One region of the Streptomyces sp. NPDC040589 genome, then DNA from elsewhere that is predicted to be linked to it. Evidence: riboswitches for the same ligand, from Rfam matches in the RefSeq annotation. Region 1 holds a riboswitch; each other region holds the start of a gene.
What was found. Region 1 has a riboswitch for cobalamin ahead of ACZ58V_RS07800 (energy-coupling factor ABC transporter permease). Riboswitches for the same ligand answer to the same signal wherever they lie in the genome.
Positions count from the first base shown of each region.

Region 2: linked by a shared signal. The riboswitch ahead of ACZ58V_RS18255 (ABC transporter substrate-binding protein) and the one ahead of ACZ58V_RS07800 (energy-coupling factor ABC transporter permease) in region 1 are both predicted to bind cobalamin.
Region 3: linked by a shared signal. The riboswitch ahead of ACZ58V_RS12245 ((2Fe-2S) ferredoxin domain-containing protein) and the one ahead of ACZ58V_RS07800 (energy-coupling factor ABC transporter permease) in region 1 are both predicted to bind cobalamin.
Region 4: linked by a shared signal. The riboswitch ahead of ACZ58V_RS16825 (prenyltransferase/squalene oxidase repeat-containing protein) and the one ahead of ACZ58V_RS07800 (energy-coupling factor ABC transporter permease) in region 1 are both predicted to bind cobalamin.

Region 1 covers NZ_JBVIWP010000002.1:174,884-178,144, reverse strand. The annotation lists gene cbiQ (cobalt ECF transporter T component CbiQ) at 1-520, opposite strand, end outside; gene ACZ58V_RS07805 (energy-coupling factor ABC transporter substrate-binding protein) at 524-868, opposite strand; gene ACZ58V_RS07800 (energy-coupling factor ABC transporter permease) at 865-1,566, opposite strand; cobalamin riboswitch at 1,597-1,781, opposite strand; gene ACZ58V_RS07795 (serine/threonine-protein kinase) at 1,860-3,261, opposite strand, start outside.
Region 2 covers NZ_JBVIWP010000004.1:76,671-79,931, forward strand. The annotation lists gene ACZ58V_RS18245 (4-hydroxybenzoate 3-monooxygenase) at 1-678, opposite strand, end outside; gene ACZ58V_RS18250 (CoA-binding protein) at 715-1,122, opposite strand; cobalamin riboswitch at 1,204-1,392, shown strand; gene ACZ58V_RS18255 (ABC transporter substrate-binding protein) at 1,520-2,479, shown strand; gene ACZ58V_RS18260 (FecCD family ABC transporter permease) at 2,476-3,261, shown strand, end outside.
Region 3 covers NZ_JBVIWP010000002.1:1,167,094-1,170,354, reverse strand. The annotation lists gene ACZ58V_RS12250 (IucA/IucC family protein) at 93-1,571, shown strand; cobalamin riboswitch at 1,715-1,838, shown strand; gene ACZ58V_RS12245 ((2Fe-2S) ferredoxin domain-containing protein) at 1,885-2,256, shown strand; gene ACZ58V_RS12240 (universal stress protein) at 2,271-2,690, opposite strand; gene ACZ58V_RS12235 (APC family permease) at 2,692-3,261, opposite strand, start outside.
Region 4 covers NZ_JBVIWP010000003.1:958,232-961,492, forward strand. The annotation lists gene ACZ58V_RS16820 (SCO2322 family protein) at 1-433, opposite strand, end outside; gene ACZ58V_RS16825 (prenyltransferase/squalene oxidase repeat-containing protein) at 430-1,638, opposite strand; cobalamin riboswitch at 1,751-1,891, opposite strand; gene ACZ58V_RS16830 (phosphotransferase) at 1,927-2,604, shown strand; gene ACZ58V_RS16835 (SAM-dependent methyltransferase) at 2,638-3,261, shown strand, end outside.

The DNA.
Region 1 (3,261 bases):
TGGTGTGCCCGAGCCGGGCGGCCTGCGCGTCGCGGATCCGGCGCACGGAGTCCAGCAGCAGAAAGCTCATGCGGTACGTCACGAGCGCGACATCGACGACCGGCGCCGGGACGCCGGCCCGGACCAGGCGCGGCAGCAGATCGGACATGGGTGTGGTGAAGGCGAACAGCAGCACCCCCAGGGAGGCCGCCGAGGTGCGCAGCAGCAACTCCCCGGCCCGCAGGGGCCCGTCGTCCGCGAGGGAGACGAAGCCCTCCGGCCCGCCGACCTGCACGAGCAGCGTGACCGCGCCGGTCACGCAGAAGCCCAGCGGCACGCGGTAGGCCCGCCACAGCCGGCGGCCGGGCACCCCGGCCGGCCCCAACAGCACGGACACGGCTGTCACGAGCACCAGGGCCGCGCCCGGCCAGGGCGGCAGCGAGATGGCCAGCACGGTGAGTCCCAGACCGAGCACGGCCTTGTCCACGGGATGGCGGCGGCGCCAGCGACTGCTGTGCGCCGCCGCGTCGATCGGCAGCACGGCTCAGGCCCTTTCGGCCGTGGACTCCTCGGCATCGCGCTCCCGCGCCTGCCGCTCACCCTGCCGCCGGCCCCGGCGCAGACCGAAGTAGTAGGCGAGGACACCGGCGCCGAGCGCGGCCTGGAGGGAGAACAGGGCCGACTCGATCTCACCGGACGGCGGTTCGTACAGCGGCGAGAACCAGGGCTTGTAGTCCGGCTCGATCTCGGTGATCGCCGTCTCCGCCTCACCGTCGGCGCCCGTGAACGGCTCCTCCTTGTGGTCGCCGAGGCCGAGCGCGAGCGGCAGTACGGCGAGCGCTACCACCGCGAGCAGCAGCAGGAGGTTGATCTTCGTGTTCTTCTTCATCGGGCCGCCGCCTCGGTCTCGGTCACGGACTGCTTCTTGGCGAGGAGTACGCCCAGCCGGGTCAGTTCGCCCTTGCTGGACTGCACCAGCAGCCGCATCACGAGCACCGTCAGCAGCCCCTCGCTGACCGCGAGCGGGATCTGGGTGACGGCGAAGATGGTGCCGAACTTTCCGAGCGCGCCCACGAATCCGCTGCCCGGGTCGGGGAAGGCGAGCGCCAGCTGCACGCTGGTGACGCAGTACGTGGACAGGTCGGCGAAGAACGCCCCGAAGAAGACCGCGACCATCAGCGGCACGTCGTACCGCCGCAGCAGTTTGTACACGGCGTATCCGGCCCAGGGCCCGACGATCGCCATGGAGAACACGTTGGCGCCGAGCGTGGTCAGACCGCCGTGTGCGAGCAGCAGCGCCTGGAAGAGCAGGGTGATGGTGCCCAGCACCGCCATGATGGGTGGCCGGAAGAGGATGGCTCCCAGGCCCGTTCCGGTGGGGTGGGAGCAACTGCCGGTGACCGACGGCAGTTTCAGAGCGGACAGGACGAACGTGAAGGCACCGGAGGCACCGAGGAGCAGGGTGCTCTCTGGGTGCTCGCGCACTTCACGGGTGAGCGACCGGACCCCGTGGACGACGAACGGCGCCGACGCGACGCCCCAGGCGACCGCGTGTGCCGGCGGCAGAAATCCCTCGGCTATGTGCATGGCTCAGCAGACCCTCTCCAGCACCTCGTGGATGGTTGACGCGCCTTGGCCGGTCTCCTGGCTTACGGGTACCACCGCCCGTACTCCGCCTTCCCGGGTCACAAGGACCCAGTGGCTGCCCGTGAGGGCCGGAGCCGGACTTCCCGATTCACAGTGGCGAGGGCCGCACCGGCATCACACCGGCTTTCCCGTTCACCAAGGCGTGGTGACAGTAATGCCGAGATAAGGACGATGACAAGCCACCCGAGGGGGCGCGCGAGGGGGCGACCGCTCGCACACCGGCGCAGGGCCGCTCAGTCGTCGCCCCCGTCGTCATCGTCGTCGCCGTTCTCCCAGGTCTGACGGGGCTTCTCCTGCTGGGGTTTGTCCGCCATTCGCGGCGGGTCGGCCGTCTCCTGCGCCGGAGTCGTGGGGCTGGGCGTCTCTTCGACGGGGGTCGGGGGAGGAGGCGCGGTGGTGGACGGGGTGATATCGGCCACTGTGCCGACGGCCGGAGCAGTGGCGTCCGGAGCCGTGTCCGCCCCCGGAGCGGAGGAAAGGGGCGAGGCGGAGCCGGCGGACGGCGTGGCGGCGGGGCTGCTCGCGGAGGGGGACGCGTCGGGTTCCGTGCCCTGCGTCGCGGTGTCGTCGGGCGAGAACCACAGCATGCCGGCGAGCATCGCGGCGGCGAAGAGCGCCGCCGCGGCGACCGTCGCCGCCGCTCTGCGCCGGTTGTCGTTGCCGCCCCGGGGTGCGGCGCGACGCGAACGACCGGCCTGGGGCGTGCGGCCGGTGCGCAGACCCGGGGCGCCGGGCAGCGCGTACGTGGCCGGGTCGCGGGTCTCGGTGGCCGGATACGGCCTCGGCGTGGCGGACGTCACCGGGGGCGCGGCCTCCGGCAGCGGCTCGGGCAGTCCTCGCCAGGCACCGCCGGCGAACCACTCGGCGGTCCGCTGGGCGGTGGGCCGGTCCTCGGGCTGCTTGGCGAGCAGGCCGAGCAGGTAGTTCTCGAAGGCCGGCGGGAGTCCGGCGACACCGAGCTCGCGGGGCGGTACGGGTGCGGAATCGAGGTGCTGGTGGAGGAGCGCGACGGCGGTGTCGGCCTGGAACGGCGGCCGTCCGCTGAGGAGTTGGTAGAGCAGACACCCCAGGGAGTACATGTCGGAGGCGGGACCGGCGGGCTGGCCCAGGGCGCGTTCGGGCGCGAGGTAGAGGCCGGTACCGACGATCTGGCCGGTGGCGGTGAGCGCGGCGCCGGGATCGTCGAGGAAGCGGGCGATGCCGAAGTCGCCGATCTTCAGGGTGCCGTGGGCGTCCAGCAGGAGGTTGGCGGGTTTGACGTCACGGTGGACGATGCCCTGCGCGTGTGCGGCGGCGAGCCCGGCGGCGGCCTGCGCGGCGAGATCGGCCACCCGCTCGGCGGGAAGCGCGCCGGAGACGGCCAGCACCCCGGCGAGGCTGTCTCCTTCGACCAGTTCCATCACCAGGTACAGCCGGTTGTCGTACTCGCCGAAGTCCAGGACACCGACCAGATTGGGGTGGTTGAGACGCCCGGCGGTCTGGGCCTCCAGACGGAACCGTGAGGCCGCCGTGACGTCGGTGTCCTGGGGCAGCAGCAGCTTGACGGCCACCGCTCTGGCGAGCGTCTCGTCGTACGCGCGCCAGACCTCTCCCATTCCACCGCGCCCGATCTCAACATCCAGCCGGTAGCGGCCC
Region 2 (3,261 bases), on a different contig from region 1:
CTGGCCCGCGAAGCCGTTCTCGTGACAGCCGAACAGCACGCAGTCGGCCGACGGCGGGGCCTCGGCGAGCAGCGCCAGCCAGCCGACGCCGTAGTCGTGCCGCGCGACCCGGACCCGCTCCGGCGGCAGCGAGGCCCGCGTCACTCCGCGCGCCCCGTCGCAGCCGGCCACGAAGTCGCAGTGCACGACCCGCTGTTCACTCGTCTGCGGGCAGGTGTACGACACGGACGGCCGGTCGGTGTCGATGTCGTGCACCTCGACGTCCCGGACCCCGAAGCTGATCTCCCCGCCGCGCACGTCGGCGTACTCGCGCACCAGGTCCGTCACCAGCAGCGGCTGCGGGTAGACGAAGTGATGACTGCCCGTCATCTCGCCGTAGTGGAACCGGTACCGCTCCCCGTCGAAGCGGAACTCGCACGCGCTGTGCAGCTCGGCGCGGTCCAGCAGGTTCCGGGCGAGGCCCCGCTTCTCCAGGCCCCGTACGGCCCACTCCTCGATGATCCCGGCCCTGGGCCGCTGTTCGACGAACTCCCGGGTCTCGGTCTCCAGCACCAGGCAGTCCACGGAGGCGGCCCGCAGGATGTTGCCGATCGTCAGCCCGGCGGGACCCGCGCCCACGACGACGACCGGGAAACGTCGGGGGGAACCTGAGTCCGCGGGCGGGGAGGCGGGGGTCATGCGCTCATTATGGAGCGGGCGCGTCGGCTGTGACCGTCACCCCACCCGCGGGATCTCGATCGCCGGGCAGCGGTCCATCACCATCTCCAGGCCCGCGGCCCGGGTGCGGTCGTACGCCGCCTCGTCGACGACGCCGAGCTGGAACCACACCGCCCCCGCGCCCTTGGCGACCGCCTCGTCCGCGACCGCTCCGGCGAGGTCGCTGTTCACGAACACGTCCACGACGTCCACGTCGAAGGGGATGTCCGCCAGGCTCGCGTACCCCTGCTCGCCGTGCACGGTCTCCGCCTTGGGGTGCACGGGCACGACGCGCTTGCCGTACCGCTGGAGCACGGCGGCGACGCCGTACGCCGCGCGCTGCCGGTTCGACGACAGGCCCACCACGGCCCAGGTGTCGCCGAGCTCGGTGAGGATCCTGCGGAGCGTTGCGTCGTCGCCGTACACCGGCGGCCTCCTCGGGAGTCGCGGAAGAGCTGCTGTCCGGGCAACGACGCAGAGTGCGCGGTGATTCCCCGACGCCCACCGTGATAGCTTGCCGAGGCCAGTCGAACCCATGTACGTGGGTCAGGGAATCCGGTGCGAATCCGGAACTGACGCGCAGCGGTGAGGGGGACGGGCGGGGCCGCGGCCACTGTACGGCTGGATGCCGTACGGGAAGGCGCCCCGCACCGGGTGAACCCGAGTCCGAAGACCTGCTGGCGGCCCCCGCGGCCGGCCGGCGGTGGGGGAGCACCGTACGACCGGGCTCCGCGATCGGGCCCTCGACGTCTGAGGACTGGTTTCCTTGCCCCTCGCCCGACCCGCCCGTGCCGCCGTCCTGCTCGCGGCCTGCTCCCTGATCATGACCGGCTGCGGAGGCTCGAAGACCCCCACGGTCAAGGCGTCCGCCACCCTCGACAACTGCGGCCGGAAGGTCCGGGTCGACAAGGCGCCCCGGCACGCCGTCTCCCTCAACCAGGGCACCACCGAGATCCTGCTCTCCCTCGGTCTCGCCGACCGAATAGCCGGCACGGCCACCTGGACCGACCCCGTGATGAAGGGGCTGGAGAAGGCCAACGCGAAGGTGCCGCGCATCGCCGAGAACAACCCCTCCTTCGAACGGGTCCTGGACTCCGACCCCGATTTCGTCGCCGCGTCCTTCGTCTCCACCCTCGGCAAGGGCGGGGTCGCCACCCGCGACCAGTTCGAGAAGCTCGGCGTGCCCACGTACGTCTCCCCGTCCGACTGCGCCGGCAAGGACAACTCGGGCGGCGGCGACGGCAAGCGCGACAAGGCGCTGGGCATCGACGCCGTCTACGGCGAGGTGCGGGACCTCGCGACCGTGTTCGGAGTGAAGGATCGCGGCGACAAGCTCGTGGCCTCCCTCCAGCAGCGGATGAAGAAGGCCACGCGGGGCGTCGACGCCTCCGACGTCTCCCTTCTGTACTGGTTCGCCAACTCCGAGTCGCCCTACCTGGCCGGCTGCTGCGGAGCGCCCGGCATCATGACCCGCGCCCTCGGCGCGAAGAACGTCTTCGACGACACCCACGAGGAATGGCCGCAGGTCAACTGGGAGACCGTCGCCGACCGCAACCCCGACGTCCTCGTCATCGGCGATCTGACCCGCGACTCGGAGACCGCCGAGTCGGCGAAGCGGAAGATCGCCTTCCTGGAGTCCAACCCGGTCACCAAGAACATGGACGCCGTCAAGCACAAGCGGTACGTGCTGCTCAGCGGGCAGGCCATGAACCCGACCATCCGCACCGTCGAGGGCGTGGAGAAGGTCGCGGCCGGACTGCGTGAGTTCGGGCTCGTGAAGTGACCGTACGCGGACCGGCGCTCGCCTTCGGGGGCGCCTTGCTGCTGGTGGTCTCCGTGGCCCTGGCGATCACCATCGGACCGGCCGATATCAGGGTCGGGGACGTGTGGTCCGTCGTCGCGTCCCACCTGGGGCTCGGCAGCTCCGACCTGACGCCGATCCGGGACGGGATCGTCTGGCAGCTGCGGCTGCCGCGCACCCTGCTCGCGGCCGTGTGCGGGGCGGGACTCGCCGTGTGCGGGGCGGTGATGCAGTCGCTGCTGCGCAATCCGCTCGCCGATCCGTTCGTGCTCGGGGTGTCCTCGGGCGCCTCCACCGGCGCGGTCGTCATCGTCGTGCTGGGCGTGGGCGGCGGTGCCGTCTCGGTGTCCGCGGGCGCGTTCCTCGGCGCCCTGGTCTCCTTCGCGCTGGTCCTGCTGCTCAGTCACACCCTCGGCGACACCACCGACCGGGTCGTCCTCGCGGGCGTCGCCGCCATGCAGCTCTTCTCCGCGCTCACCTCCTTCGTCGTGCTGACCGCCGCCGACGCCGAGACGACCCGGGGCGTGCTGTTCTGGCTCCTGGGCTCGCTCGGCGGGGCCGGCTGGACCGACGTGTGGCTGTGCTTCGCCGTCCTGGCCGTGGCGCTGGTGGTGTGCCTGTCGTACGCCCGTACCCTCGATGCCTTCGCCTTCGGGCAGGACGCGGCGGCCGCGCTCGGGGTGTCCGTGGCCCGCACCCGCCTGGTACTGCTGTGCGTGACCGCCCTGCTCACGGCCGCGCTGGTCAGCTCCGCCGGGGCGATC
Region 3 (3,261 bases), 990 kb from region 1:
TCTCCGCCAGGAAGTCCGGAAGTCCCGGAAGGGCTGTGGGGAACGTAGAGAACACAAGGAACGTAGGGAAACGAGTGGATCGCGTGGACCTCATGCCCCCGCCCGCCGACGCGTACGCCGCCGTGCCGCTGCTGAACTGTCTGCTGCGGGAGGTGGCCCGGCCGGTGCGCCGGACCGGCGAGCACCGGATCTACCGCCTGCCCGGCGGGGACCGTCTGCTGCGGGTGCGCGGGACACGGCGGCCCGCCGAACCCGAGGTCCACGGGCCGGACGGCTGGCAGCGCGTCGGCCACACCGAGCTGGTCAAACTCGTCGCCGAGGAACTGCGCCGGCACACCGGTCTTTCCAACCACGAACTGCCCGCCGAGATGCTCGACAGCAGGGACGCCGTGGCCGCCCTGCTGGAGGCCCGCGACCGCGCGACCCCGCCCGACGCCCCCTACCTGCGCTCCGAGCAGTGCCTGCTCACCGGCCACACCCACCACCCGGCCCCCAAGGCGCGCGGCGGCGGCCCGGCCGCGGGCTGGCTGCCGTACGCGCCCGAGGCGTACGCCCGCTTCCCGCTGACCCTGCTCGGGCTGCGCGAGGACCGCGTCGTCGAGGAGGGCGACACCTCGGCCCTCGACGCCCTCGGCACCGCCCCGCCCGGCTACCGGTTGCTCCCGGCCCACCCCTGGCAACTGGACCTGGCGGGCGCGGAGCTCGCCGCCGCCTTCGCGGACGGGAGGCTGGTCCGGCTCGGCACGACCGCCTTCGACACCTGGCCCACCGCCGCGATCCGCACGCTCTACGCACCCGGGCACGACCTCTTCCTGAAGTTCAGCCTGGACGTGCGCATCACCAACGACATCCGCAGGCTGTGGCGCCACGACCTGCTCGCCCTACGCAGGACCGACGCGGCCGTGTGCGCCGCCTTCGACGACTTCGGCACGCTCGACGGCCCCCCGGCCTGGCTCGGCGACCGCGGGTACCGCACCGCCGACTTCGCCTTCGAGGCCCTGGCCGTCCTCGTCCGCGACGGCTTCGCCGGCCACCTGGTGCCCGGCGCGACCCCGCTGCTCGCCGCCGGACTCGTCGAGGGCTTCGACGGCAGCCCGCTCGACCGCGCCGCCGACCCCGAGGCGTGGTGGGCGGCGTATCTGGCGCAGGTGGTGCCCCCGGCCCTGGAGGCCTTCGCCCGGCACGGCGTCGTCATCGAGGCTCATCTGCAGAACACGCTGGTCGCCGTGGACGCCGACGGCCTGCCCGTGCAGGCGCTGTACCGGGACGCCGAGGGCGTGAAACTGCTGCCGGACGTCTCCCGGGAGGCCGGCTGGGAGCGGCTGGTGTACTGCCTGGTCGTCAACCACCTCACCGAGATCGCGGGCGCCCTCGCCGAACGCCACCCCGGCCTCGACCCCTGGCCCGCCGCCCGCCGCGAACTCGCCCGCCACGACCTGCCCGAGATCCCCGCCCTGCTCACCTCGCCCACCCTCCCCGCCAAGACGAACCTCCTGCTGCGCTGGACGGGCGCGGACGGCGCCGACGCCCGCTATCTGCCGCTGCCCAACCCGCTCAGGGAGGGAACGTGACCTGGGGAGCGCCCGTGCGCGGATGTACCCCTGCACTACCGCCGCGACCGTGCGGGCCGGGAACCGTACGGGCAGTGACCGGACGCCGGCGCCGTCGACGCGAGCCGCACGCTCACGAGACGGACTGAACCCGCGTACCGGCCGCATGGAATGATGGCCGGCGACATGGCGACGGCGGAACGAGGAAGCCGGTGTGAATCCGGCGCGGTCCCGCCACTGTGACCGGCATCGGCCCGGGAGCCAGGAGACTCACGCGGTCGCCTCCTCGACGAACCACCGGGGCGGATCTCCCCGGAGAGAGGAAGGGTGCGGCATGTCCGCAACCCCGGCCGGAGGGGTTCCGTGCCGCGTCGTCGTGTGCCGGGACTGCTGCTGCGGCACCGGCAAGGTGACCGGCGTCGACCACGCGGCCCAGACCGAGCGGCTGCGCGAGGCGGCGCCCGTGCGGGTCTCCGAGTGCCTCGACGTCTGCGACCAGGCCAACGTCATCGTCGTACAGCCGTCCGCCGCGGGCCGGGCCGCCGGGGCCCGGCCGGTGTGGTTCGGTCTGGTCAACGACCCGGCCGCGACCGAGGACATCGTCTCCTGGGTCCGCGAGGGCGGCCCCGGCGTCGCCCCCCTGCCCGACATCCTCGACCTGTACGCCTTCAGCCCGCTCGCGAAACGGCGCGCGGGCAGTTCCTGACCAGGGGCGGGGCCTCAGGACTCCTCGGCCGGCACGCACAGAACGGGGACGTTCGACAGGTGCAGCAGTTTGTGGGGGGTCGAGCCCAGCAGGGCCCCGCGCACCGGGCTCTCGCCCCAGGTGCCCACCACGATCACCCGGCCGTCATGGCGTGCCGCCGCGTCGATCAGCGCCTGCGCGGGCCGCTGGTCGATGACCTCGACGGCGCTGGGCACGCCCGCCTCGTCGGCGGCATGGACCGCGTGAGCGAGCGCGGTGTTCCCGGCCTCGCGCACGGCCGCGTGGTGGGCCGCGTACTCGTCGCCCGTGACGCCCGGAGCGGCGGCGCCGTAGACGATCACCAGCGGTTCGCCGTACGCCGCCGCCACCTCGATCGCGACCCGCAGCGCGCGCAGGGCGCCCGGGGACTCGTCGTAGCCGAGGACCACCGACATCTCAGGACTCCTTGCCGTGCTTGCCGGGGACGAGGTCGGGGTCGACCACGCTGGGGTGTTCCGACCAGAAGACGGGGGCCATCAGCCGCCACACGACCATGAGGATCACGCCCGTGATGATGATGCCGATCCCGATGACCAGCGGGGGACCGAGCCCGAACCACGAGACGCCGCTGTAGGAGTTGGCGGGGTCGGACATGTCCGCCACGGATTCCACCAGCAGCCAGGCCAGCAATCCGGCACCGATCAGGGGGCCGAGCCCGATCAGGAAGAAGTTGCGGGCACTGCGGGTCAGCTGGCGGCGGTAGTAGACCGCACAGGCGACACCCGTGAGCGCGTAGTAGAACGCGATCAGCAGGGACAGCGCGGTCAGCGAGTCGAACAGGGCGTTCTCGCTGAGTTGGTAGAGGACGAGATACCAGACGATGGCGATGCCGGCGACCCACCAGGTGCTCACGTCGGGGGTGCGGAACCGGGGGTTGATACGGCCGAAGTGCGCGGGCAGCGCGTGCCGGCGGGCCATCGACAGGCCCGTGCGCGACGCCGGGATGATCGTCGTCTGCGTGGACGC
Region 4 (3,261 bases), on a different contig from region 1:
TGTCGTAGCGCAGGGGCTTGGCGACCGTCGCGAGGGCCTGAGCCGTGGTCGCGTCGGGGGAGACCCGGGCGCAGGCCGTCCGGGCGGGGGGCGGGGTCTCGCCCTGGGGGGCGTCCGCCTTCGTGCCGGGGTCGATGACGAGCGCCACGCGCTTCTCGCCGTCCCGCGCGGGGGTCTTCGCGCAGATGGTGCCGAAGTCGGCTGTGCCGCGCGGCCGGGCCGCCTCGGAGGAGTCCTCGCTCACCGCGAAGCGGAAGCCCTGGACGTCGCCGTCCGAGGGGCGGGCCATGGACGGGCCCTGGGTGGCGTAGACCCAGCGGTCGCCTTCGCGGTCCCAGAACGACCAGTACCGGTAGCCGGCGGCCTGGGCCTGGCCCGCGCCCGCGATCAGCAGGAGCGAGGCCAGGAGGAGGAGAACGGCCCGGCGGATCACGACTGCTGCCTCTTCCTGCGGCCGGTGAAGAGGAAGCCGATGCCTATGCCGGCGACGAGGCAGACCCCGACGTACCACCAGACGCCGAAGAAGCCCGACTCCGAGTCGTCCTTCTCGTCGGTCGCCGAGGGCTGTTCGGGGGCCTGCGGGGCCGGGCCCGTCGCGTTGAGCTGCTTCACCAGGTCCGTGCCGCCGAAGTCACGCGGGTTCGCGCCCGTCGCGTGCGCGGCGAAGATCAGCTGGGCGTAGGCGGCGGGGCCGCCCTGCCCGGCCCAGCCGGCGGAGTTCTTCTCCAGCCACCGCACGGACTTCTCGGCCTGCGCGGTCTCGCCCTGCGCGGCGAGTGCCACGACCGCGTCGGCGGTGTTGCCGTGGTCGGGCTGGGGGTCCGAGCCGGCGAGGGCGGACGTGAGGTGGTTGTCGTCCTCGGCGAGGGTCTGCGTGAGGTACGCGGCTCCGTTGCCGGCGGCCTGCTGTGGCGTGGAGGGGTTCGCGCACGTGGCGTCGGACTTCTTGCCTGCCTCCACCACCATGCCCTTGCCCAGGGCGCCGAGGACACCGGCCGCCGTGGCGTCCGCGTTGGCGGTCAGCTCGCCCTTCTTGTCGGGCTGGAACGCGAAGGCGCCGTCGTCGTCCCCGCCGCAGGGGAGGGCGAGCTTCAGCAGGGCGTCGTAGGGCGACTTTCCGCCCTTGTCGACCTGGTCCGGCTTCTCGCCCGCGGCGGTCAGCGCGCCGATGACGACGGACGTCGAGTTGGTGTCGCTGGCGCCGCCGGGCGCGTAGCCCCAGCCGCCGTCCTCGTTCTGGACGGACTTCAGCCAGCCGACGGCCTTGTCGGCGACGGCGTCCTGTCCGCCGAGCGCGGAGAGGGCCTGGACGGCGGCGGACGTGGCGTTGGTGTCGAGCATGGTCTTGGCGTCGCACGCGGCGGCGGGGTCCGGGCGGTACGCGGCGAACCCGCCGTCCTCGCACTGCTGCCGGACCAGCCACTCCACGGACTTGGCGGCCGGCTTCTCACCCACCGTGTCCTGGGCCAGCAGGGCGAGCGACTGGCGCCAGACGCCGTCGAACCTGGGGTCCTTGTCTCCGTACAGGGCGGAGGGGAACGCCTGGGACGGCGAAGGGGACGGAGCGGCGGCGGCCGGCGTGGCGGCGCCGATCACGGTGACGGCGGCCAGGACCGCTGCGCTGCGGCGGACGTTCATGATCGGCGGGTGCCTCTCCCTGTGAGGGAGCCGGGCAGCACGGGACACCCCGGCGGCTCGGCTCCGTATACCTCGACGGTGCCGTGCACCGGCAGGTGCCGGGCACGTGAGCCGGTCACGATCCGTACGGGGCGATCCGGCTCCCGCCTGGCAGGGCGGTTCACGGTTGCGGGTCAGCGCCGGAATTGCACCGGCTTCTCCCTGTACGGTGTGATGACGACCCGCTCACTGTACCCGCACGTAGGAAAACGGGCTGAGGGTGCTGTGCTTGCCGGGTAGCTTCGCCCCATGCCGACCACACCACCGGGAAGACTCCTCGGCTCGGGCCGCCGCGCCGATGTGTACGAGATCGACGAGGGGTGGGTGCTGCGGCGGGAACGGGAGGGCGGGGGTGACGCCGCTGCCGAGGGCGCGGTGATGGAGCATGTGCGGGCCCACGGCTATCCGGTGCCCCGGGTCTGCCCGACCGGCTCGCGCACCGACCTGGTGATGGAACGGCTCTCCGGCCCGACCATGCTCCAGGCCTGCCTGGCGGGCACGCTGGACGTCACGGAGGCCGGCTCGATCCTGGCCCGGCTGCTGCGCGACCTCCACGCCCTTCCCGCCCTGCGCTCGGCCGACCCGGCGGTCCGCGTCCTCCATCTGGACCTCCACCCGGAGAACGTGATGCTCACGCCCGAGGGGCCTCGCGTCATCGACTGGTCCAACACGGAGGAGGGCGACCCGGGCCTGGACCGGGCCGCCACGGCGGTGATCCTCGCCCAGGCCGCCGTCTCCGACGACTCGCTCGCCACCCCCGCCCGCGCCATGCTGGCCGCCTTCCTCGCCGACCCGTCCCCGCTCACCCGGCCCGCCCTGACGGAGGCCCTGCGCCGCCGGGCCGCAAGTCCGACCATGACGCGTGGAGAGGTTGAACTGCTGGACGCGGCCGAGGAGTTGATCCTGTCCGTGAGGCAAAACGGTTAACGTGAAGCTCCACGACCACACGCAGGAGCGTCCATGACTGATCAGGTGGAGAACTCCGAGCAGGAGCCGCTCTCCAAGATCGATACCTCGGTTCCGCACTCGGCCCGGATCTGGAACTACTGGCTGGGCGGGAAGGACAACTACGAAGTCGACCGTGTGGCCGGTGACGCGTTCCGTGAGATCTTCCCCGGTATCGAGACCGGGGCCCGCGCCGCCCGCTACTTCCTCGCCCGCGCCGTCCGCCATCTCGCCGCCGAAGAGGGCATCCGCCAGTTCCTGGACATCGGCACCGGGCTGCCCAACGTGGACAACACCCACCAGATCGCCCAGCGGGTGGCTCCGGAGAGCCGGATCGTCTACGTCGACAACGACCCGCTGGTGCTGGCCCACGCCCGCGCGCTGCTCACCAGTACACCGGAAGGCGTCACCAACTACGTCGACGCCGACCTGCGCAAGCCGAGCACGATCGTCCGGGAAGCCGGGAAGACGCTGGACTTCGACCAGCCCGTCGCGCTCATGCTGATGGGCATCCTCGGCCACATCGAGGACCACGACGAGGCACGCTCGATCGTGTCGCAGCTGGTGGACGCCCTGCCTCCCGGCAGCTACCTCGTCCAGTACGACAGCACCGACACCAGCGAGGACTACGTCCGGGCC